Regions from separate parts of the Actinoplanes sp. 13 genome, predicted to be linked through region 1. Evidence: riboswitches for the same ligand, from Rfam matches in the RefSeq annotation. Region 1 holds a riboswitch; each other region holds the start of a gene.
What was found. A riboswitch is a leader RNA that binds a small molecule or an ion and turns the genes downstream of it on or off. The one in region 1 is predicted to bind cyclic di-AMP.
Positions count from the first base shown of each region.

Region 2: linked by a shared signal. The riboswitch ahead of AC0NH5_RS19355 (C40 family peptidase) and the one ahead of AC0NH5_RS20065 (C40 family peptidase) in region 1 are both predicted to bind cyclic di-AMP.
Region 3: linked by a shared signal. The riboswitch ahead of AC0NH5_RS27590 (transglycosylase family protein) and the one ahead of AC0NH5_RS20065 (C40 family peptidase) in region 1 are both predicted to bind cyclic di-AMP.

Region 1 is NZ_JBVYOQ010000009.1:101,856-109,419, reverse strand. Features, by position in the region: gene AC0NH5_RS20080 (cytochrome ubiquinol oxidase subunit I) at 1-21, opposite strand, end outside; gene AC0NH5_RS20075 (BlaI/MecI/CopY family transcriptional regulator) at 94-441, shown strand; gene AC0NH5_RS20070 (M56 family metallopeptidase) at 438-1,334, shown strand; cyclic di-AMP (ydaO/yuaA leader) riboswitch at 1,417-1,546, shown strand; gene AC0NH5_RS20065 (C40 family peptidase) at 1,563-2,531, shown strand; gene AC0NH5_RS20060 (ATP-binding protein) at 2,693-4,009, shown strand; gene AC0NH5_RS20055 (hypothetical protein) at 4,064-5,158, shown strand; gene AC0NH5_RS20050 (LolA family protein) at 5,493-6,671, opposite strand; gene AC0NH5_RS20045 (response regulator transcription factor) at 6,824-7,504, shown strand; gene AC0NH5_RS20040 (sensor histidine kinase) at 7,505-7,564, shown strand, end outside.
Region 2 is NZ_JBVYOQ010000008.1:252,650-260,213, reverse strand. Features, by position in the region: gene AC0NH5_RS19375 (peptidoglycan D,D-transpeptidase FtsI family protein) at 1-1,077, opposite strand, end outside; gene ftsL (cell division protein FtsL) at 1,084-2,007, opposite strand; gene rsmH (16S rRNA (cytosine(1402)-N(4))-methyltransferase RsmH) at 2,184-3,281, opposite strand; gene mraZ (division/cell wall cluster transcriptional repressor MraZ) at 3,521-3,952, opposite strand; gene AC0NH5_RS19355 (C40 family peptidase) at 4,577-5,392, opposite strand; cyclic di-AMP (ydaO/yuaA leader) riboswitch at 5,399-5,571, opposite strand; gene AC0NH5_RS19350 (MurT ligase domain-containing protein) at 5,967-7,187, shown strand; gene AC0NH5_RS19345 (type 1 glutamine amidotransferase) at 7,177-7,564, shown strand, end outside.
Region 3 is NZ_JBVYOQ010000016.1:142,921-150,484, reverse strand. Features, by position in the region: gene AC0NH5_RS27625 (Gfo/Idh/MocA family protein) at 1-215, shown strand, start outside; gene AC0NH5_RS27620 (radical SAM protein) at 212-1,210, opposite strand; gene AC0NH5_RS27615 (aspartate/glutamate racemase family protein) at 1,546-2,181, opposite strand; gene AC0NH5_RS27610 (DNA glycosylase AlkZ-like family protein) at 2,210-3,304, opposite strand; gene AC0NH5_RS27605 (GNAT family N-acetyltransferase) at 3,445-4,053, opposite strand; gene AC0NH5_RS27600 (hypothetical protein) at 4,216-4,356, shown strand; gene AC0NH5_RS27595 (saccharopine dehydrogenase family protein) at 4,454-5,686, opposite strand; cyclic di-AMP (ydaO/yuaA leader) riboswitch at 5,880-6,043, shown strand; gene AC0NH5_RS27590 (transglycosylase family protein) at 6,028-6,609, shown strand; gene AC0NH5_RS27585 (YybH family protein) at 6,666-7,031, opposite strand; gene AC0NH5_RS27580 (LysR family transcriptional regulator) at 7,102-7,564, shown strand, end outside.

The DNA.
Region 1 (7,564 bases):
CGTCAGGTCGAGCACATCCATGACAGCCCCCTACGACGTCTCGTAGTAGATACTACGTCGTGTAGTACGACACGGTGCAGTAGGATGGGACACATGGCGATGGGGGACCTCGAACGCGAGGTCATGACGAAGTTGTGGGACGCGCGCGAGCCGCTCACCGTCCGGCAGGTGCACGAGCTGCTCAGCCGGGACCGCGACCTGGCGTACACGACCGTGATGACCGTCCTCGACCGGCTCGCCAAGAAGGGCCTGGTCCTGCAGCAGAAAGCCGACCGGGCATACCGGTACGCCCCGGCGCAGACCCGCGAGGAGATGACCGCCGGTTTGATGCTGGACGCGCTCAGCGCCAGCCCCGACCAGGACGCCGCCCTGGCCTACTTCCTCGGGCAGCTGCCCCCGGAAGCGATCGAAGCGGCGATGAAGCGCACCACCGAGAGGTGACCGCCCTCCTGCTCGGCGCGCTGGGGCTCACCCTCTCCCTGGTGGTGCCCGGCATCCTGGCGAGCGCCCGCTGGCCCGACCGCGCCCCGGTCGCCGCGGTGCTGCTCTGGCAGTCGCTCACCCTGACCGCGGTGCTCTGTGCCCTCGGCGTCGTGCTCGCCGCTCCCGAGGAGCTCACCCGGGCAGCCGGCGCCCGGCACCCGGAGACGGTGGCCGCACTCCTGTTCTCCCTCGCGGTGGCCGCCATCATCGTGATCCGGCTGCTGATCTCGCTCGGCAAGGTCAGCTACCGGGCCCGGGCCCGGCGCGCCCGGCACCGCACGCTGGTCGACCTGCTCGACCGGATGGAGCGCCAGGACGAGGTGCGCGTCCTCGACGGCCCGCTCCCGCTGGCCTACTGCGTGCCCGGCCGGTCCCCGCGCGTCGTGCTCAGCGACGGCGTCCTACGGGTCCTCGACGCCGCGCAGATCGACGCGGTCCTGGCCCACGAGCGGGCCCACCTGCGGCACCACCACGAGTTGGTGATGGAGTCGTTCACCGCCTTCTACCAGGCGGTCCCTCGGCATCTGCGGAGCAAGAAGCCGCTGGACGCCGTACACCTGCTGCTGGAGATGGTGGCCGACGACGCCGCGCGGCGCCGCACCGGGCCCCAGCCGCTGCGGGCCGCGTTGTCCCGCCTGGCCGACGCCGTCCCGCTGACCGAGGGGGTCACCGCGGACCCGGCGGGGGAGTCCCGGCGGCGGCGCCTGGCCCGCCTGGACGGCCCGGCGCACACGTCCACCCTGCTCACGGTGGCCGGCGCCGGTGCCGCAGCCGGACTGCTGGTGTTACCCACCGTGATCCTCGTGGTGCCCTGGCTGGACGCGGCCCTCAATGCGTGGCCGATCAGGTGATCCCGCGCTTCCAGTCACACCCATGATCCGAGTACGGTGGTGCCCGGTCCGGCAGCCCCCCGTCGTCCAACCCGGCCGATCTGACGGACCACCGCCTAAATGCGACACGCATGTCGGGGACCCAGGTAACCGGGGTGAAGCCGTGCAAACGGCCGGGTGTCCTTCCCGCCCGAACCCGTCAGCTAACCCGGTCGGCGGCTGAGCAGGAAGAAAGGACAACGCACCTACGTGAAACGTCTGCTGCGCGGGCTCGCCTGCGTCGTGGCCGCCGCCGGGCTCGTCCTCACCGGACCGGCCGCGGCCCACGCCGAGCCCACGCCCTCCAGTGTCGAGAAGCAGATCGACGAGGAGTGGAACAAGCTCGAACCCGTCATCGAGCAGTACAACGACGTGCACGGCAAGCTGATCAAGCTGCGCAAGCAGCAGAGGCAGCTGGAGAAGACCCTGGCGCCGCTGCAGGCCCAGGTGGACGCCGCGATGGTCGAGGTCCGTGGCCTCGCGGTCGACGCCTACATGCAGGGTCCGCCGAGCACGCTCAACGCGATGCTGATGAGCGGTTCACCGACCGGCCTGGCCGAGAGGCTCACCCTCCTCGACCAGCTGGCGTTCAACCAGAAGCAGTCCATCGCCGACGTGGCGCGGCTGCGTGACAAGTACGCCGCCGACAAGGCGAAGGTCGACCAGCTCGAGTCCGAGATCGCCGTCCGCGACACCGACCTGGCGTCGCGGAAGAAGACGATCGAAGGCGAGATCGACGACCTGCAGAAGCTGCGGATCCGGGCGTACGGCACCGCGGACGTCGACGACGGGCCGCTGCGCACCGGGCCCTGCCCGGTGACGTACACCAACGACAAGGGCGGTCGCGCGGCCCAGAAGGCGTGCGACCTGATCGGCAAGCCCTACGTCTTCGGCTCCAACGGACCGAACAGCTACGACTGTTCGGGCCTGACACAGGAGGCGTGGGGATCGGTCGGCGTCCACCTCGAGCACTACACGAAAGCCCAGTGGGGCTCGACGAGGTCGGTCAGCAGAGCCGAGTTGAAACCGGGTGACCTGGTCTTCTACTACTCGGACCTGCATCACGTCGCCCTCTACATCGGCGGCGGCAAGGTGGTGCACGCCCCGCACACGGGAGACCACGTGCGGATGGCGTCGATCGACCGGGGCCCGATCGCCGGCTATCGCCGACCAGGCTGATCAAGCCTGCTGCAAACGGTCGCGGTCGCTTTCGGGCCGCGGCCGTTTCGTCTTTTCTGGTACGCGCCACGCGTTCCGTCCCGGGGAAGGTCGCGGCCATCCATGCCCGCACCGGGCCGTCAGGCGCATCCCGCTCCCGGGCCGGGGCATAATCGCCTTCCATGAGCGACGCCTTGATCGACAGCCTCACCGCCGCGGTGCGGGCCCGCCCCGACGACCTTCCGCTGCGGCTGCACCTGGCCGAGATGCTGGTGGCCGCGGGCCGGGGCGCCGAGGCGATCGCTCACGCCGCCCAGATTCTCGCCCGGGAACCCGGCAACAGCACCGCCCAGCAGCTGATGGCGCGCGCTCTCGGCCCGGCCGCCCGGCCCGCCGATCCCACTCCGCCGCCGCCCGCTGCTCCCGTTCCGCCGCCGGTCGCCCCCACCGCGCCGCCCGCCGCTGCCGCCCCGCCGCCCGCTGCCGCCCTGCCGCCCGCTTCCGCCCCGCCGCCCGGCGGGTTCGACTGGGCGGCCCTGGAGGAGCAGTTCGGCGACGTCGTCCCGCCCCGGTTCGCCACCGCCGACGGTGAGCCCGACCCGGTCCGCAGCAACGCCGACCGGATGTTCGACGTGGAGAGCTCGACGATCACCCTCGCCGACGTCGGGGGCATGGCCGACGTGAAGAAGCGCCTGGAGGTCTCCTTCCTCGGCCCGCTGCGCAACCCGAAACTGCGCACGCTGTTCGGCAAGAGCCTCCGCGGCGGCCTGCTGCTCTACGGCCCGCCCGGGTGCGGCAAGACCTTCCTGGCCCGCGCGGTGGCCGGCGAGATGGGCGCCTCGTTCATCTCGCTGAGCATCACCGACGTGCTGAACATGTGGATCGGCTCCTCCGAGCGCAACCTGCACGACCTGTTCGAGTCGGCCCGCGGCCACGCGCCCTGCGTCCTGTTCCTCGACGAGATCGACGCCCTCGGCCACAAGCGCAGCCAGCTCCAGTCGTCCATGCGCACCGTGGTCAACCAGCTGCTCACCGAGCTGGACGGCGTCGAGGGCGGCAACGACGGCGTCTTCGTGCTGGCCGCCACCAACGCGCCGTGGGACGTCGACGCGGCCCTGCGCCGTCCCGGGCGCCTGGACCGTACGCTGCTGGTCCTTCCTCCCGACGCCACCGCCCGCGCCGCGATCCTGGAGTACCACCTGCGCGACCGCCCGGTCGCCGGCATCGACCTGGCCCAGGTGGCCGCCGCCACCGAGCACTTCTCCGGCGCCGACCTCGCGCACCTCTGCGAGACCGCCGCCGAGTACGCGATGCGCGACTCCATCACCACCGGCGACATCCGCATGATCAACCAGTCCGACATGCTGACCGCCGCCCGTGAGGTGCGCCCCTCCACCGACGCCTGGTTCGCCACCGCCCGCAACGTCGCCATGTTCGCGAACGAGAGCGGCGAGTACGACGACCTGGCCGCCTACCTGAAGAAACGCAAGGTGCGGTGATACCCGCCCCGCCCGCCGATGTGATGCCCGCACCCGGCCCGCCGGCGTGACGTGGTGAATCCAGCGTCCCGGGCCCGGCTCCTCGCCGGTGTGGGCCGGCTCCGCGAGGCCGAAGAAGCGGTCCGGGCCGGCCTGATCGACGTGCCCGCCGACCCCGAGCTGCTCGCCCTGCTGGCCGGGCTGCTCCGCCTCCAGGGTCGCCGCGCCGACGCCCTGGCCGCCGCCGGAGCCGCGGTGGCTGCCGGCCCGCACCTGGCCATCACCCACATCGAACGCGCCGAGTGCCTGATGTCGCCCCTGTCACCGGAGACCGGCACCCGGATGCCGGGGACCGCCGCCGAGTTCGCCACCGTCACCGGGACCGCCACCGCTGCCGGGACCGCCGCCGATGCCCTCGCCGACGCCGTCGCCGAAGCCGAGGAGGCTGTCCGCCTCGACCCGGGGCATCCGCCGGCCCACCGCGTGCTGGCCCGCGCTCTCACCTTGCGCCGCGACTTCGGCCGGGCCCGCGACGCCGCCCGTCGCGCTCTCGCCCTCGCCCCGGATTCGGTCACCGACCTGCTCACCCTCGCCGACGTGGAACGGCACGCCGGCCGCCGCGAAGCCGCCCGTGCGGCAACCCGCGCCGCCCTCGCCCGTGACCCCGAGAACCCCGACGGCCGCTGGCTGATCTCGCTGCTCGACGCCGAGCGCCTGCACGTCCGCTCGGCCATGGACGGCCTGCGCGGGCTGGCCGCCGACCACCCCGCGCGCCTCGACACCACCGCCATGACGTGGCCGATCCGCGGCCTGCTGGGCGGTTTCCGCCGCGGCCTGGCCGCCGGCCTGCTCCTGACCGGTGTCCTCGCAGCGGCCGCCGTCGCCTGGCCCGCCATGCTGATCATGGCCCGCGCCGCCGCGGCCACCGTGGCCGTCGTGCTGATCCTCTTCGCCGCCCGGGTGCTGATCCCAGCTGGCCGCCTCCCGTGGCGCTGCCTCCGCCTGCTCCCGGCCCGAACCCGTCACGCCGTCCTCGCGGGCCTGCTCTCCGCCACCGCGACCGTCAATTGCATCCTTCTCTACGCGCTGACACCCCACCCGGCGCTGCTCGCCCTGTCCTTCGCGACCCTGACCGTGCTCCTGCTGACCGGCCGAGCCGACCGCCCCTGACCTCAGCCCGCCCGGTTCCAGCCGGCTGCCGGCGTTGTTGACCTGAGCCCGCCCGATCCCGGCCGGCTGCCGGCGTTGTGACCTAAGCCCGCCCGATTCCAGCCGGCTGCCGGCGTTGTGACCTGAGCCCGCCCGATCCCGGCCGGCTGCCCGCGCTGTTGCGCGCGCCGCGGGACAGCTCTCCCGCCCGCGGGGCAGCCCGGGTGTGTGAAGTTCGGGTGCGAATCGCACCCGAACTTCACACAGAGGTTGGGGCGTCGCGGACCAGCCGGCGAGCGGGAAAGGCGAAGAGCCCCGCCGCACGAGGCGGCGAGGCTCTTCGGGGAACGATGGATCAGGCGACCGCGTACAGCGCCTTCGGCGTGACCGCCCCGGCGAACACCCGGCCGTCGTCGGTCAGCAGCACGCTGAAGAGCGCACCGCTGAGCAGCCGGCCGCTGCCCCACTCGCCGCTGACCCGCGGCATCGTGTCGAGGAAGCCCTGGACCTGTGCGTCCTCGGACTCGGTCGGCTTCTGCTCCTGCTTCGGCAGCTGCGCCGTGACGATCGACGTCCAGCCCTTGCCGATGACCTTCGGCTCGCCCTGCTCACCGAGAGCCTTGCGCGCCTCGGCCTCGTCCTTCGCCCGGCCCGGCTCGACCGCCCCGGGCTTACCCGGCTTGACCGCACCCGGCTTGGCCTCGTCGCCACCCAGCACCTGGCCGGCCTCTTCGACCTTCGCGCCCGGCGGCGGGTTGAACGCGAACTGCTCGGCGTCCGGAACGGTGAAGCTGATCTGCTCGAACGCCACCCGGAAAGCCGGCTTCGTGGTGTTCTTCGCGTACACGTCCACGCGCAGCGGGATGTGCTCGGTCGCGTCGACCGCGAGCCGGACCTGACCCACCAGCGAGTTGGTGTCCTTCGGGCTGATCACCAGCTCGTACGCGTCCCGCCCGGCCACCTCGGCGGCGCCGGTCGTCTCCACCTTGGTGGTGGGGTCGATCGCGGCGAGCGCGGCGTCGGCCGCCTCCTGCGGCGAGGACGGGATGCCGGACGGCAGCGCCTCCGGAGCGTCCTTCTTGTCCGCGGGGAGCGTCGCGTGCGTACCCTCGTTGGTGGCGCTCTGCCAGATCCAGACGTCCTTGCCGTTCCGGATCATGTCGGTCTGGCCGTCGGTGGCGACCAGCGCCACCCGCACCTTGTCCTCACCCGCGTACCAGACGCGGGCGGTGTTGCTGCCGGCGATCAGGCTGGTCAGCCCGCCGCCGCTGCCGGACATGTTGCCGGCCGCCTGGCCGAGCAGACCGGCGATGCCGGGCAGTCCGAGGTCGGAGCTCTGCACCACGGTGCCGGAGAGCCCTTCCGGATCGGCGCTCTGCAGATCGACGAGCAGCTGGGCGGCGGTGCGCTCGGGCAACGCCGGCTCGGCGCTCGCCACGATGGTTCCGGCCGCCGCGCCGCCCCCGATGACCAGAACTGCCGCGGCCGACGGTACGAGCCAGCGCAGTGCCGGCCTGGACCTGAACACAGACACGATGTCCACCTCCTGTTGTCTGCAGCAATGGTGCGCCGGGACCGCTGTGATCCCGCTGAGAAGGCCCCCTAGGGGAGGTCCCCGCAGGGGCGGACTGTGAACCCGCTGAGAGCGGGTCCCGGATGCGGGACACGGCGTGCCAAGGTGTGGGGGTGCGGTTGCTGGTGGTTGAGGACGAGGCACGGCTTGCCGCGGCGCTGCGCCGTGGCCTGCAGGCCGAGGGATTCGCGGTCGACGTCGCCGCCGACGGGCAGGACGGCCTGGAGATGGCCCGCCACGGCGGTTACGACGCGATGATCCTGGACGTGATGTTGCCGCGTCTCTCCGGTTATCGGGTGGTGCGCCAGCTGCGGGCGGAACGGCACTGGCTGCCGGTGCTCATGCTGTCGGCCAAGGACGGCGAGTACGACCAGGCGGACGGCCTCGACTGCGGCGCCGACGACTATCTGACCAAACCCTTCTCGTACGTCGTGCTGCTGGCGCGGCTGCGTGCCCTGCTGCGCCGCGGCGCGCAGGCCCGCCCGGTCGTCCTCAGTTTCGGCGACGTCGAGCTCGATCCCGCGGAGCGCCGGGTGCTCGTGGCCGGCAGCGAGGTGACCCTGACCGCCCGCGAGTTCGCCCTGCTGGAATACCTGATGCGCAGGCCCGGTCACGTGGTGTCCAAGACCGAGCTGCTCGACCACGTGTGGGACGCCGCGCTGGAGACCGCACCGAACGCGGTCGAGGTGTACGTCGGTTACCTGCGCCGCAAGATCGGCCGGGACCGTCTGGAGACCGTGCGCGGCGCCGGTTACCGCCTGGCGGTGGCCCCGGCGGCGGGCACCGGCGACTAGATGCACCGCATCCGTGAGCTGAGCCTGCGCGCCCGGCTGCTGCTGGTGTCGGCCGCCGGG
Region 2 (7,564 bases), on a different contig from region 1:
CTTCGTCACGTCAACGCCGCGGGCCAGGTAGCGGAACTGCGTCCACCGGCCCAGCACCTGCTTGCGCTGCATGTTCGCCTCGAGCTCGGAGCGCGGGATGCCGAGCACCGGCGACAGCTCGGCCGCGACCGCCGGGATCTGCCCCTGGAGCTTGACGTTCTCCGGGTCGGCGTGCACATAGCGGGCCGGCACGCTGTGCGCGAGCACGTTGTTGAACCGGTCCAGGATGCTGCCGCGCGGCGCCGGCAGGTCGACCGTGGCAAGCCGCTTCGTGCGCAGCAGCTGCAGGCTGGCGATCTCCTCCGACGGGGTGGCCACCTGCAACACGACCAGCCGCACACCGATGGTGACGAACAGCGCGAGCGCGAGCACGGTGCCCAGCCGCAGCCGGCGGGTGCTGTTGGCGAGCTTGGGCGGCTCGGGCCGGCGGCGCGGTGCGCCGGGCCGGTCGGATCGGCGGTCACCGCGTCCGGTTGCGGTCCGTCGTGGTCCTTCGGCTTTTGCGGTACGCCCTACGCCCGCACGTTCCCGGTCAGAGGCATCCCGGCGGACACCGGCATCAGTCCGGCGCCCGCGTCCGCTCTCCCGCTCCGGTCCCGTCCGCCGATCCCGGTCCAGGTCCGCGCGGCGGTCCCGCTCGGATGCCGCTTTCCGGTCGCGGTCCCGGTCGCGCTCCGGTGCGGCCCTGCGGTCCCGCTCCGGTGCCGCTGTCCGGTCCCGCTCCGGTGCCGCCTTCCGATCCGCCCTGGTCTGGCGCGGAGTCTCCGGTTCGGCCTCCGGGGTGGTGTCGGCCGGGCGCCCGCGGCCCCGCGTACGCTGGCCGGCCTCGCCGCCGTCGAGCACCTGGAGCGCCGGCCGGAACGGGTCGGTGGTGCGCCCGGAGCGCGGCAGGCGTCCCCGCTCAGCCACGGTGCGGCCGCGCGGGGTGTAGGCACGAGCCTCCCCGATGCTGGACCGCCCCCGCCGGCCGGCGCCGTCCTCGCGCTCGTCGTGCTCGTCCGGACCGGGAAGATCGCGCGACGAGCCGCGCCGGGGCGATGCACCCCGGCGCGGTTCGTCCTCGGCTCGCGGCGCCATGCCGGCCTACTGCCCGGCGCCGGCGGGCGGCGCGCCCACGGCGTCGGGAGAGTCCTCGGCGGTCGTGCCGGAAATCTCCAGCGAACCCTGCGTGCCCTGCACGCCCAGGGTGCCCTGCGTGCCCTGAACACCCTGCCCCTGCGTGCCCTGGACACCCTGCGCGCCCTGAACACCCTGGCCCTGTGCGCCTTGAACACCCTGCTCCTGCGTGCCCTGGGTGCCCGGCACGGTCTGGCCCGCCGGGTTCTGGACCTGACCGCCGGCGTCGGGCGAGTCCTGGGTCCGCCCACCACCGGACGCGTCCCCGGTCCGGCCGGCGTCCGGCGAGTCCTGCGCGGTCGGGCCGACCGGGCCGCGACCGGGCTTCGGCGGACGGATGATCTTCCCGTCCGGCAGCCGGATCATGGCCGGGTCCTCGGCCAGCACCAGGCCCAGCCGGCGGGCCGCGGCGTGCAGGTTGCCCGGGTTGGACGCCTGGATGAGCTGCTGCTCCAGGGTGAGCTGCTCCTTGTCCAGGACGGCCTTCTCCTTGCGCAGCGCGTCCAGCCGGAACGACTGCTCCATCGTCTTGGTGTTGATGAACAGGATGCCGAGCACACCGAGCAGCACCACGGCGACCACCGCCGCGGCGAACGTGGCCCGGGGCGCCCGGATCGGCGCCGGCGGGGCCACCCACAGCCGCGGGCGACCGGCGGGCTCCGGCGCGGTGGCCGTCACCTCCAGGTCAGAGACATCGAGCGCGAGCGCGGCCGTACCCTCGACGGGTCCGCCGGTCTTGCCACCACGGGCCCGAGCGCCGATCTCCCCGCCGCGCCCCCGCAGCGGCTTGCCGGCCCCGCGCAGCGGCTTCTCAGCCCCACGCAGCGGCTTCTCGGCCCCGCCCCGCAGCGGCTTGTCGGTCTCGCCGCGGGCCGTCCTGTCGCTCCGCATCCCGGAGCGGCGCGTGTCGGATCCGGGGGTCTGGCGCGCCCCCCGGGCGCCAGTTCCCCGGTCCCGTGCATCGCGGCTGTCCCCGCGCCCCCGCCCGGCGGCGTAGTCACGCGACTGCGGCGCACGGCCCCCCGACCGCGGCGCGTCGTCTCGCTCGCTCATGCTCGCCCCTCCCCCTACTCCATCGCCCCCGGGCGTAACCGCCCTCGTCCCCCGCGCGTTGTCTCCCCGGGCCGCCCCGGTTCGCCGCCGCGTGCCGGCCCGGCTGCCATCCGGGGCCGTTCGCGGCCGGCCCCGGGCGCCTGCTGCCCTCGTCCCCGCCCCTGCTCGATCCGTTCCACGGCGCGCAGTTTCACCGAGGCCGCCCTCGGGTTCTCCGCCACCTCCGCCTCGCTGGGCGGCTCGGACCCCCTGGTGAGCAGCCGCAGCGTCGGACCGGTCCCGGGAAGCTCGACCGGCAGGTCGATCGGCCCGGTACTGCGCGACCTCGCGGTGAGTGCGCGCTTGACGATCCTGTCCTCCAGTGATTGATAACTCATCACCACAAGGCGCCCTTGAGGCGCCAACGCGTCCAAAGCATGCGGAACCGCTTGCTCGAGGACGTCGAGCTCGCCGTTCACCTCAATGCGTAGTGCCTGAAACGTCCTTTTTGCCGGATTACCACCCGTTCGGCGCGCGGCGGCGGGGATCGCGTCCTTCACCAGCTCGGCCAGCCGGGCGGTGGACGTGATCCGGGCCTTCGCCCGCTCCCGCACGATCGCCGAGACGACCCGCGGCGCGAACTTCTCCTCGCCGTACTGCCGGAGGATCCGCACCAGCTCGCCAGGCTCGTACGTGTTGACGATCTCCTCGGCGGTGATCCCCCGGGACTGGTCCATCCGCATGTCGAGCGGAGCGTCCTGCGCGTACGCGAAACCGCGGTCCGCCTCGTCCAGCTGGAGCGAGGAGACCCCGAGGTCGAACAGTCCGCTGTGGATCGCCGGGATGTCGAGCTCGTCGAGCACCCGGGGCAGCTCGTGATAGACCGCGTGCACGAGATGGATCCGGCCCTCGTAGCGGGCCAGCCGGTGTCGTGCGTGCGCCAGTGCCTCGGTGTCCCGGTCGAGCCCGATCAGGACGACGTCCGGATGACGGTCGAGCACCGCCTCGGCGTGCCCGCCCAGCCCGAGCGTGAAGTCGACGTGGACCGCACCCGGCAGTTCGAGCGCGGGACCGAGCAGCTCGAGGCAACGCTCGAGCAGCACCGGAACGTGCGCGCCCCGCGGCTCCCCCATGTCGACCCCCACTGCCCCACGCGCTCACATGTCACCCGGCTGTTCAGTTACCAAGCCGGCCCGGTCCGCCTGTCCGTACCGCCAGATCCCCATCCGCTCATGTTCCGGGCCGGAAGAACCGGCCGGAACACGCGCCTGGCGCCGGGGAAGAGGCGCCAGGAGCGGGAGCGGCTGGAGATCTCGCAGTACGGCGGCAGTGGCGTCCGGGCCGTGCCGGTGGCCCACCGAGGTGCCACGCCTTACAGTCCGCCGGGCAGCACCCCCTCCTCGATGTCGGCGAACTCTTCCTCGCTCGCCGAGAGGTAGTCGTCCCAGGACTGCTTGTCCCAGATCTCGACCCTGGTGCTGGCCCCGATCACCACGAGGTCCCTGCCGAGGCTCGCGTAGTCCCGCAGATGCGCGGGGATGGTGACCCGGCCCTGCTTGTCGGGGACCTCGTCGTGCGCGCTGGCGAAGAACACCCGGCTGTAGGCCCGGGCGGCCTTGTTCGTCACCGGCGCCTCCCGCAGCTGACCGGCGAGCCGCTGGAACTCCGGCATCGGGAACACGTAGAGACAGCGCTCCTGTCCTTTGGTGATCACGACACCTCCCGCCAGCTCGTCACGGAATTTCGCCGGAAGGATCAGCCGGCCCTTCTCGTCCAGGCGCGGGGTGTGCGTGCCGAGGAACATCGGCCCAACCCCCCTTGCCGTGGCGCCCGCTCCTTCGCGGTGGAGTCGGTCCGCCTCTCAACTCGGGCCGGCAGGCTTCGGTGTTATTCCTCGGTCCTGCCACTGCGCCCCACTCTACTCCACTTCCCTCCACCTGCAACCCGAAAGCGAGCTCTCACGAACCGTATTCGCGGACGAAACCCCAGTTCACAGGCGGTGGGGCGAAGTGGAGCGGCAGAGCATGATCCACGAGGTCTGGTTTCCGACATCGGGCTCAGCAGGTTCGAAAAGTCCCCGTTTCAGGGCCCTCCGACGGCCATTTCGACCGTCCGGGGAGGAAAGTGGGGGCGGCCGGGGAGGAATGTGGAGCGCCCCGGGGAGCAAATTGGAGCGGGCTCGCGACAAAAGTGACCCCGGCCGGCTCTCGGTGCGGCCCGGATCTCTCCCCACAGCTCCGGGAAGCCGGCGGAACAACCATGGCAGCCGGCCGTCAACGGAAACGCCTGTGGGGTGTGACCCGAACCGGGCCACACCCCACAGGCGTGTCTGTTCCTTACTTGTCGCGGCGCTGCGGTCCCGCGCGGTGCCACCACACCGCCGCGGGAGGCAAGGATCGCACCTTACTTACTGCGCCGCTGTGCCACGTCAGGCGACGAGACGCCGCACGACGTAGTTCTTGCTCCACATCTTGTGCTTCCCGACCCGGGCGCCACTGTGCGGCGAGTCGTAGATGTACCCGTTCCCGGCGTAGATCCCGGCGTGATAGCCGTACGACCCGTTCCGGAACACGATCAGGTCACCGATCCGCTTGTTGCTCTTGGCGACCGCCTTGCCGTACTTCTGCTGCGAGTTCGCCTTGTGCGGCAGCGACTTGCCCGCCGCCTTCTTGTAGACGTACTTCGTGTAACCCGAGCAGTCGAACCGGCTCGGGCCGGACGCGCCGTACAGGTACAGAGCGCCCTTGTGCCTCTTCGCCTCCGCCAGGATCTTCGCGCCGCTGGCCTTCACGGTGATCTTGACCTTGGTCGTGGTCACCTGCTTGAAGCCGGACCCGGTGAAGACGGTACGGGTCCACGCCGTGTTCTTCGGCTTGGCGGCGAGCGTGACCGTCCCGTTCTGGTTCCGGACGGCCTCGGTGTCCCAGGTCCGCCATGCTCCGTTGCTGTAACCCTGGAGCCGGACGGTGCCCTTGGCGATCTTGCCGGTCCGCGGGTCGATGACCTTGGCGGTGACCTTGAGAGTGGAGCCCCACTTGACGCTCCGGGTGCTGGCCTTCGCGGACAGCTTGGGCGTCACCGTCGCCGCGGCCGCCGAGACGGCGGTGACCGGGGTGACACCGGCAGCGGAGGCGGCCGAAGTGGTCACCAGCTGTCCGGCGCAGAGGCAGAGGCCCAGGGAGAGTGCGACAGTGCCGGTGCCGGCCGACAGGCGGCGGCCCCGGCGCGAACTGTGTTCGCCCACGGTAGAGAGTTCCCTCCGGCACGCCTGCGAGGTTAGCTGTCGGGTTCGGGCGGGAAGGTTGCCCGGCCGCCGAGGCGGCTTCACCCCAAGGTCACCCCCTGGTGCGTCACGTGGAGCCGTGACGCGGGACGGACCGCTGTTGGGTCCCCCGTCCCTGCCCCCGAATGCCTTCATGTGTCTTCGGTACCGGGTGGTCGCGCCGTCCAGCTCGGGGCAGGGCTCGGCGTGAACCGAACCGGCGCGACCGGCGAGCGGTTGCTGCCGGCCCAACCTTGCTACCTGAACCGCGCCATGATCGTCACCGTGTGCATCCTCACGCTCGGTAATTGGCCACACTGCCCCTGTCCAGTTTGTTGCCACCGCGTGACAAATGCCGTTACCTCCTGGAGCTGACCGAATACGCGCCGTCTAAGGTTACGGGTGAAACAGAACACATAAAACGTCGCGGGAGAACCGGGAGCGTGACCAGCCCACCCGGACCGGCGAAAACGTCCGTGGAACGATGATCTTGACCGTCTGGCAACGTGGCGTGACTTTTGCTTCCGGTACCCTCGCTGGCGTGACGGACGGGAAGATGCCTCTCATCGCCAAGGTCGCGACCTCCGTGTCGAAGACCGCTGCGGCGCTCTCCAGGGCCGCGGGCCGCGGCGACGGCTCGGTGATCGGCGGCTGGATCGGCCTGAAGATCGATCCCGACCTGCTCAAGCACCTCGCCTCCGGCCGGGCCGTGGCGCTCGTCTCCGGCACCAACGGCAAGACCACCACGACCCGGTTCGCCGCGGCGGCAGTCGGCTATCTGGGCCGGGTCGCCACCAACTCCTTCGGCGCGAACATGCCCACCGGCCACACCTCGGCACTGGCGAAAGAGGGGCACACCCCGTTCGCCGTGCTGGAGGTGGACGAGCACTATCTCGCCCAGGTGATCGACGCCACCGATCCGCGGGTGGTGGCGCTGCTCAACCTCTCCCGGGACCAGCTCGACCGGGCCAAGGAGGTGGCGATGATGGCGCAGATGTGGCGGGTGGCGCTGGCGAACCACCCCGACATCCGGGTGGTGGCCAACGCCGACGACCCGATGGTCGTCTGGGCCGCGAGCAGCAGCCCGCAGGTCACCTGGTTCAGCGCCGGCCAGCGCTGGCTGGACGACTCGTTCGTCTGCCCGGAGAGCGGCCACCCGATCGAACGGGCAAACGGCGACTGGTGGTGCACCGGCTGCCCGCTGCGCCGCCCCCGGCCGCACTGGACGGTCGAGGACGAAGGCGTGATCGACCCGCGCGGCGACTGGCATCTGGTCAAGCTCCAGCTCCCCGGCAAGGTCAACATCGGGAACGCGGCCACCGCGCTCGCCGTCGCCGCCGAGTTCGGGGTTCGCCCGATCGAGGCCCTTCCCCGCCTCTCCCAGGTGACGTCGATCGCGGGTCGCTACGCGCAGGTGGACCGGGACGGCCGCAACATCCGGCTGCTGCTGGCGAAGAACCCGGCCAGCTGGCTGGAGGCCTTCGACATGGCCGATCACGCCCCCACGCTGCTGTCCATCAACGCCCGCGACCCCGACGGCCTGGACACCTCGTGGCTGTGGGACGTCGACTTCTCCCCGCTGCGCACCCGCCCGGTGCTGATCACCGGCGACCGTGCGTACGACCTGGCCGTCCGGCTCCAGGTGAACCAGGTGCCGTTCCGGCACGTACTCAGTTTCGACGAGGCGTTGCGCGCGGTACCGCCCGGCCGCCTCGAAGTGATCGCCAACTACACGGCGTTCCAGGACATCCGAGCGGAGTTGGACCGTGTCAACTGAGGCCCTTCGGATCGTGTGGATCTACCCCGATCTGCTTTCCACCTACGGCGACCGGGGCAACCTGCTGATCCTGGCGCACCGGGCGGCCGCCCGCGGCGTCCCGGTCGAGACCTACGAGGTCCGCTCCGACCAGCCGATGCCGTCCACCGCCGACATCTATCTGATCGGCGGCGGCGAGGACGGCCCGCAGGCGCTCGCCGCGCAGCGGCTGATCACCGACGGCGGTCTGCACCGGGCGGTCAACCAGGGCGCCGCCGTCCTGGCGATCTGCGCCGGTTACCAACTCTTCGGTCACTCGTTCTTCGCCAAGGGAGCGAAAGTCGCCGGGCTGGGTCTGCTGGACATCTCCTCGGACCGGGGCGAGACCCGGGCCGTCG
Region 3 (7,564 bases), on a different contig from region 1:
ACTCGACGGTGTTCGCGGGGCCGGGGGACGGGGAGTTCGCGGCGTTCCAGCCGGGCGCGGGGATCGCGATGAGCTACGACGACCTCAAGGTGATCGAGGCAGCGCAGTTCCTGCGGTCGATCACCTCCGGGACGGTGACCGGCGCGGCCACCCTGGCGGACGCCGTCCGGGCCTCGGAGGTCCTCGAAGCGATCGAGGAAGCGGCGGCCGGCTAGAACGTGTGGTGGTAGAGCGAACACCCCTTGCAGACCTCCGGCGGCTCGGCACTCGCCAGCCGGCGGCGGAAATCCCGGTACGCCGGACCGCGCCAGATCTCCGGGAAACCCTCCTCGGACAGGTCGCCCAGCGACACCCGGTCGTCGCCCATCACCATGCAGCACGGCTGCACCCTGCCGGCGCTGGTGATGTACGCGGCGTCCCAGGGCCACGTGCAGCCCCCGCCCGCCACCTCGGCTCCTTCGGTCAGACGGGGCAGCCTCACCCGTACCCCCAGATCCTTGGCGACCTTCGCCGCCTCGCCGAAGGCGGCGGTGGCCCGCTGCAGGTCGGCGCCGGTCCACAGCGCCTGATCCGCGGTGAACGCCCGGATCTCCTCGTAGCGGCCCGCCGGATCGGTGTCGTCGAAACTGTGTGAAAGATTCTGCACGCGCAACTCGTCGACACCGATCTCACCGAGCAGCCGGACCAGCGCGGGCAGCTCGGCGACGTTGTCACGCATCGCCACGAACACCACCCGGATCCACGGCGTCGCGCTGTTCGCCGCACGCTTGGCGCGGACCAGCCCGGCGAGGTTCGCGACCACGGTGTCGAAGCGGGCGCCGTCCCGGATCATCTCGTAGGCCCGCGCGCTCGCCCCGTCCAGCGACACGTGCAGCCAATCCACCCGGCTCGCCACCAGCTCCTCGGCCCGCCGCCGGTTCAGCAGCGTCGCATTGGTGTTGAAACCGACCCGGATGTCGCGCCGCACCGCCGCCGCGATCATCTCCGGCAGATGCGGTGACAGCATCGGCTCGCCCAGCCCCTGCAGGGTGAGCTGCCGCAACGGCACGTCGGCCACCAGCCGGTGGAACATCTCCGGCGGCATCGCGCCGGCCAGCTTGTTGACCGGCGGGCGATAGCGCACCAGGCACATCGTGCAGCGCAGATTGCACGCGGAGGTCACCTCCACCTGGAGGTGCGCGGGAAGCGGCGGATCCAGCTCTACCGGCATCCGGCGGGCATGCCCAACATCGAGGAACAGAAACCCGCTGGCGGTACGACCTTCGTCAGGCCCCTTCGCCGGGTTTGTTCGCGCCGTCCGCTCCCGCCCCGTTCTCCCCGTCGGCTTCGTTCTGTTCTCGTCCGCGGTTCCCGTCGCCTTCTCCGGAGGAGAGGCCCGGTCGCCTCCCCTCGATGGCATCCGGGCCCCTCCCGTCGGGGCGACACCCCCGTGCTTCGGGTGTCGTGTCGTTGGGGGACACGGATAGGTGGCGAGTGGGGCCGGAAAGGTTGCCCCGAACCCAAAAGTTTTTCTCCGGCCGGTCCCGCCGCCCGCCGGGCAGGTGTTCAGGCGGCGAGTGCGGCCTCGACCGCGGACCTCGGGCTGGTCAACACCGCGACGTCCTCGATCAGCTCCGCGGCCGGCGCCATGCTCGCCTGCGCCAGCACGACGACGTCGACGTCCGGCGCCAGTTTCGCTGCCTGCACGGCGATGTCCGCGTAGTAGCGCTCGAACTCGCCCGCCTCGAAATGCCGCCACGCGCTCGCCAACACCGCCGCTGTGAGCACCACCGGAACGCCGGCACGGTCCGCGCTCGCACGCAGCAACTCCAGTGTCGGCTCCAGCGTGGACTCCGTGGTGACCAGCACGCCGACGCGCCCACCGGCAGCGACCGCAGCCTCCGCCATCGGCCGGTCCGCGCGCAGCACCGGCACACCGAGCGCCGGGGCAGACTCCTCCGCCACGGCCCCGATCGTCGAGCAGGTGCACACGATCACCCTGGCACCGCCGGCGACGAGCTCGCTGAGCCGGTCGTGGACGCGTGCGGCCAGCCCCGCGGTCAGACCCGCGGCGCGCGCGTCGGCCAGCAGTTGTTCGTCGACCAGGTGCCGCGCCGCCCGCTCCGGGGCCAGCTCCTCCACCAGCCGCCCGAACGTCGTGACATGCACCTCGGCCGTGTGCAGAAACCCGATCGTCGCCACGCCGCAGTCTGGCACACCGTGCCGCTGATCACTCGAACGTCACGACGGCCTCCGGAACCTCTCGGGCGCGAGCCACCTCGGCGGCCTCGGCCTCGACGCGCCGGCGCTGGGCGGCGCTCAACGAGTCGAAGGTCGTCACGGTCAGATCCACTCGTTTCCGCCCGGCCATGCGCGCCCGCCACACCCCGGCGAACTCGCCGTCGACCAGCAGCACGCCAGGATTGCCCAGCGACCGCCACACCTGTTTCTGCCGCTCCCGGTCCGGCAGCAACACCGCCCGATCGCGGGCCTGCAGCAATGGGTCCATGGCCGGCAGCCAGCGCACACCCCGCGGGACAGCGGCGGCCTCCACCTCGGCGACCGCGGATTCGGGAAGCCAGGCTATCCGCCCGTCGACCCGCACCTCGGTCAGCGAAGCCGGCCACACCTTCCGGATCTCCGCGGTCGAACTGCCCAGATAACCCGCCACCTCGGCCGGGGAGGCCGGCCCGAGGAACCGCAGATAGGTCTCGATCAGCCGGTCGACGCCCGCGTTCTCCGCCGGGATCGCCGGTGCATCCGGCAGCGGGCCGAGCAGTGCGTCCCGCCCGCGGGACAGCACCTCCACCCCGCCCGCCAGACCGGCGTGCTGCCACACGTTGCCGGCGATGTGCCGCGCCCCGCAGCCCCGGCAGTCGTAGGTCAACTCGGCGGGCACCCGCCGGCTCACCTCGGTGCTCGCCGCACCGCGCGGCATCGGCGCGGTCACCACCTCGCGGAACGCTTCGGCCGTCACGGTGAACGCACGGATGCCGAGCGGCACCCCGTCGGGGATCTGGGCACTGTTGATGCGGGCTCGGGCGTCGGCCTCGGAGACCGGCCACAGCTGCCGGACCAGGGCGGGAACGTCGGACCGCCGGTGCAGATGCGGAGCACCGCGGGCGGCCCAGACGGTGATCAGGCGGTCGTCGGTGAAGGCCGCGCTGGTGCGTGCGGCGAGGGCGACGTGGGCGGAGCCCGGCGAATATTCCTGGATTCCCAGGTCGAGCACCGGAAGGTCGGCGGGCGGCGCACCCGAGCGATCGGCCAGCCCGAGGGCAGCGACCCGGTACGCCATTACCTGTGCCCGATCCACGCTGATCATCGGCACTCCTCCCGATGCGGCTCCAGTGCTTCTGTGCGGCTCGTGTGCTTCCGGAACAGTCCAAATGCATGTGGTGCGATTCAGGTGCTTCCAGAACAGTCCAAATGCACGTGGTGCGATTCAGGTGCTTCCGGAGCGGTTCAAGTGCGACGACCGTACCGCCGGGATGCGACATTTCTTCGCCGTTCCGGGCGGGTGCCGGATCTCCCGTCGACGTACTCCCAGGTCGCCAGCCGTGTCGGCCCGTACGGACCCTCCTGATGGATCATCGGCTCGCCGGTCAGCCAGTAACCGCACCGGCGCGCCACCAGGGTGCTGGCAGTGTTCGCCGGGTCGATGCGCAGCAGCAACCGGCGTAGTCGGAGAGTGCTGCACGCGTACCCGGAAAGCATTGACAAGGCGGCCGACGCGAGGCCGCGCCGCCGATGCGGGCGACCCACCAGATATCCCAGCTCCGCCTCGCGGAGGTCGTTGTCGACGCCGAAGAGCAGCACCTCGCCGAGTGGGCGCCCGCCGTCCTCGGTGATCGCGAGCTGGATGCGGCTGCCGTTCGTGCGGCCCTGGTAGGCGCGTTTCAGATAGGCCTGGCCGGACTCCGCGTCGAACGGTGACGGCATCGGCGTCCAGCGCGCGATCTCCGGCTCGTCGAGGAGCTCGACCAGGTCGGACAGGTCGTCGGATCGCCACTCGCGCAGCACGATGCCGGTTCCCGACAACCTCAGCGGGTAGGGCAGAGGGGCGGCGGTCACGTCAGAATCCTGCCCATATGGACGTGCTTGCGGCTAGTGGGGATGCGCTGAACGGTTGTTGCCGCCAGCCGGTCCAAAGGCCGATTTCGCTCTTGAGCAGCCGCGTTTTCCCAGCGGCTGGAGGGCTTTGCCGTCTTTGCCGGATCTTCGTGCCTGGCCGGTATGACGTTCCTCAGCGAGCCGGAGGTGCGAGCGCTCGTCGACGGGCTCGAGGTTCTGCACTGGGATGAGGAGGACGCGCCCGGACCGGCCAGCAGCGGGCCGAAGCACTGGCACGTCTTCCACGTCATCGCCCGCCGGTGACCCCAGCGACTCGCAAGCCCGTGCCGCGCAGCGTCTCGCAAGCCTGTGCCGCGCAGCGTCTTGCGCGCCGCCCGGTGACCTCGCGCGCCGGTGATTCTCAGGCGCTGAGCCGCCGGGCGGTGATCTCCATTCCGGCTGCCCGCAGGCGGTCCACCAGCGCGTCTCCGATACCCGTGGCCGGTGTCAGCACGCCGCCTCCGAAAGCCGGCAGCCGATTCCGGTCGAGAACCAGCGCCAGCGCCGACTCGCCGAGCATGATCGCGGTCGCTGCGTACCCCGGGTCTCCTTTCGCCCGGAAGCGTGCCGTGTAGCGCGACCCGTCCGTCGTGGTGGTGAAGATGTCCATGGTGAAGCGCCCGTTCTGCTGGGTCTGCTCGCTCGGGCCCGAACCCGGTTTCGGCAGCACGCGGTCCAGCACGAACCGGGTCGGCGGCAGCGCCCAGCCGAGGATCAGGCCGCTCATCGCCAGCTTGGTGGCGTGGGCGACGAGCGCGGAGCCGACCCGCAGCACCTCGCGGTAGCGGAACCGGCGGCCGTACGCCCAGCCCTGCAGGGCGTTGCTGCGCCGCACCACACGGGTGTTGTAGGACGCCATGACGAACGGCGCGAGGTGCCCGCGCACGCTCGGATCCACCTCGGACGGGGCGAGAGTCAGCATGTCCGGCTGCCGGCCCAGATCCGGTTCCGTGGCCCGGTCGGGACTCAGCGAGTACGGGCTGGCGCCGATCTTGCGCAGTCGCTGGTCCTTCTTCATGACGTCGACCTGGTGGCGCATCGAGTCGATCGTGCCGCCGCTCACCCCTCCCCGCATGCTCGTCACCACCAGCGTGGTGTCCGTCAGTTCCCCCGCGTTCTCGGCCTGCACCTGCTGATGCAGCACGTACACCCCGATGTCGGACGGGATCGAATCGAAACCGCACGAATGCACGATCCGTGCCCCGGTGCGCTTCGCGATCTCATGGTTCTCGTCGATGCTGTTCCGTGCGAACAGGACCTCGCCGGTCAGGTCCACGTAGTCGGTGCCCGCTTCGGCGCAGGCGTGCGCCAGAGTCCGGCCGTACTTCGCGTAAGGGCCGACAGTGGTGATGACCACCCGCGTGCGGCCGGCCATCGTGGCCAGCGCATCCACGTCGCCAGCATCCGCCACGATGATCGGCCAGTCCACACCGAGGCGTGAGCGAACCGCCTCGAGCTTCTCGGCTGAGCGCCCTGCCAGCGCGATCCGGACGCTGGCCGGGGCGTGGGCGGCGAGGTGCCGTGCCGTAAGGACACCCACGAAACCCGAGGCGCCGTAGACGATGACGTCGAGGTCACGCTGTTGATCGCTCATGAATGCCGATTGTGCACCGTCACCCCTACTCGCGGGTAGCTCTAAAGTTTGCCGAGTTAGACCCACAAGAGGGGATTTGAGCCGTTAATTTGGGATCACAAGGTCACCTATCCCCGTGTAAAGGCTTGGCCGGCGTCGTCGGCCGGTGACCACCGTAGGCAGTCCGCAGTGGCGGACACCGTGGCCGGAACGCCGAGTCCAGCCGCCGACCACGGTCGAGAGAAAACACAAGGCATGGAGCGGGGGACCCAAGAGTTCCTCGGCGCTGATGCGCCTCGGGGTGAAGCCGCGTCCTCGCGGCCGGGCACCTCTGCCCGAACCCGACAGCTGACCTCGCAGGCGTGGAGGACAAGTTCATGATGCAGATCAAAAAGCGGGTTCGTCATGCCCTCGGCGTCGTTGCCGTCGGGCTTGCCGGGGCTGGAGCCGTCGTGATGCTCGAAGCCCCCGCCGCCGCCACACCGTCCCCGCGTTTCAGCGTCAACTGGGACGCGATCGCCCACTGCGAGTCCGGTGGGAACTGGAGAATCAACACCGGCAACGGCTATTACGGTGGCCTCCAGTTCAGTCGCGGAACGTGGCGAGCTTACGGAGGCACGCAGTACGCGAGGACCGCCAATCTGGCCACCAGGGCCGAACAGATCACGATCGCCGAACGCGTACTGCGCGGCCAGGGCATCGGCGCCTGGCCGCACTGCGGGAAACGCCACGCATACAAGCCGCAGCGTGCGTCCACCGTGCGGCGGTCGTCACCCACCGCGAGCGGCAACACCCGCGTTCACGTGGTGCGCCCCGGCGACACCCTCGCGGGCATCGCCAACCGGTATGACGTTCCCGGGGGCTGGCGTGCCCTGTACCGGGCGAATCAGGGTGTGCTGGACAGTCCGCATCGTCTGTACGCAGGTCAGCGGATTTCTCTCTGACTTCGGGTCGGCCTGCGGGGCGTCGTCCCACCCCGCAGGCCGGCGCGCCTGCCGCATCACCGCTGCGGCTGGACGAACTCCGGCTGATCGAGCACCCGCAGCCAGCTCCCGTCCGGCTGGCGTCGCGCCACCTGGGCCCGCGCCCCCGACCCGTCCTTCGGCGGCGTGGACGTCAACGCCAGGTCACCGCTGATCAGCGTGGGCAGCGGATCCTCCGGCTCAAGCTGCGGCATCTTCGGCAGCAGCTCATCCCACAGCTCCCGGATGGCCTGACGCCCTCGCGTCTGACTGCCCGGCGGAAAGGCCATCACGGCGTCCTCCTCGTAGAGAAGGGCGAGACCCTCGGCGTCTTTCGCGTTCGCACGCTCCACGAACAGCCGGGTCAGATCCTCAGGTTGCTTCGCCACATCACGATCGGTCATGTCTCCACCCTGCCGTCGGCGCAGTGAGAAGTCCAACGCATAGTTCTCATGGCATCTACAATCTTCGCTCATGGATCTGCGACAGTTGGAATACTTCATCGCAGTCGCCGAGACGGCCAACTTCACCCGCGCCGCCGAGCGCGTGCACATCACCCAGTCCGGGGTGAGCGCCCAGATCAAAGCCCTGGAACACGAGCTCGGCACCCGCCTCTTCGACCGCAGCGGCCGCACCGCGAGACTCACCCAGGCCGGCGAGGTCGCTCTCCGTCACGCGCGCGCCGCCCTCGACGCCGCCGCCGACCTCCGCGACGCGATCGACGACGTCAACGGCCTGATCCGCGGCCGTCTCACGATCGGCATGGTGATCGGCTGCGAGGTGGCACCCCTCTTCGACGCGCTCGCCGCCTTCCACCGGGACCACCCCGACATCGAACTTGAACTGGAGGAGGCGAACTCCGACACCCTGGTCGCCGGGGTGCGCTCCGGAAATCTCGACATCGCTCTGGTTGGCCTCGCCGGTAAGCCCCCGGAGC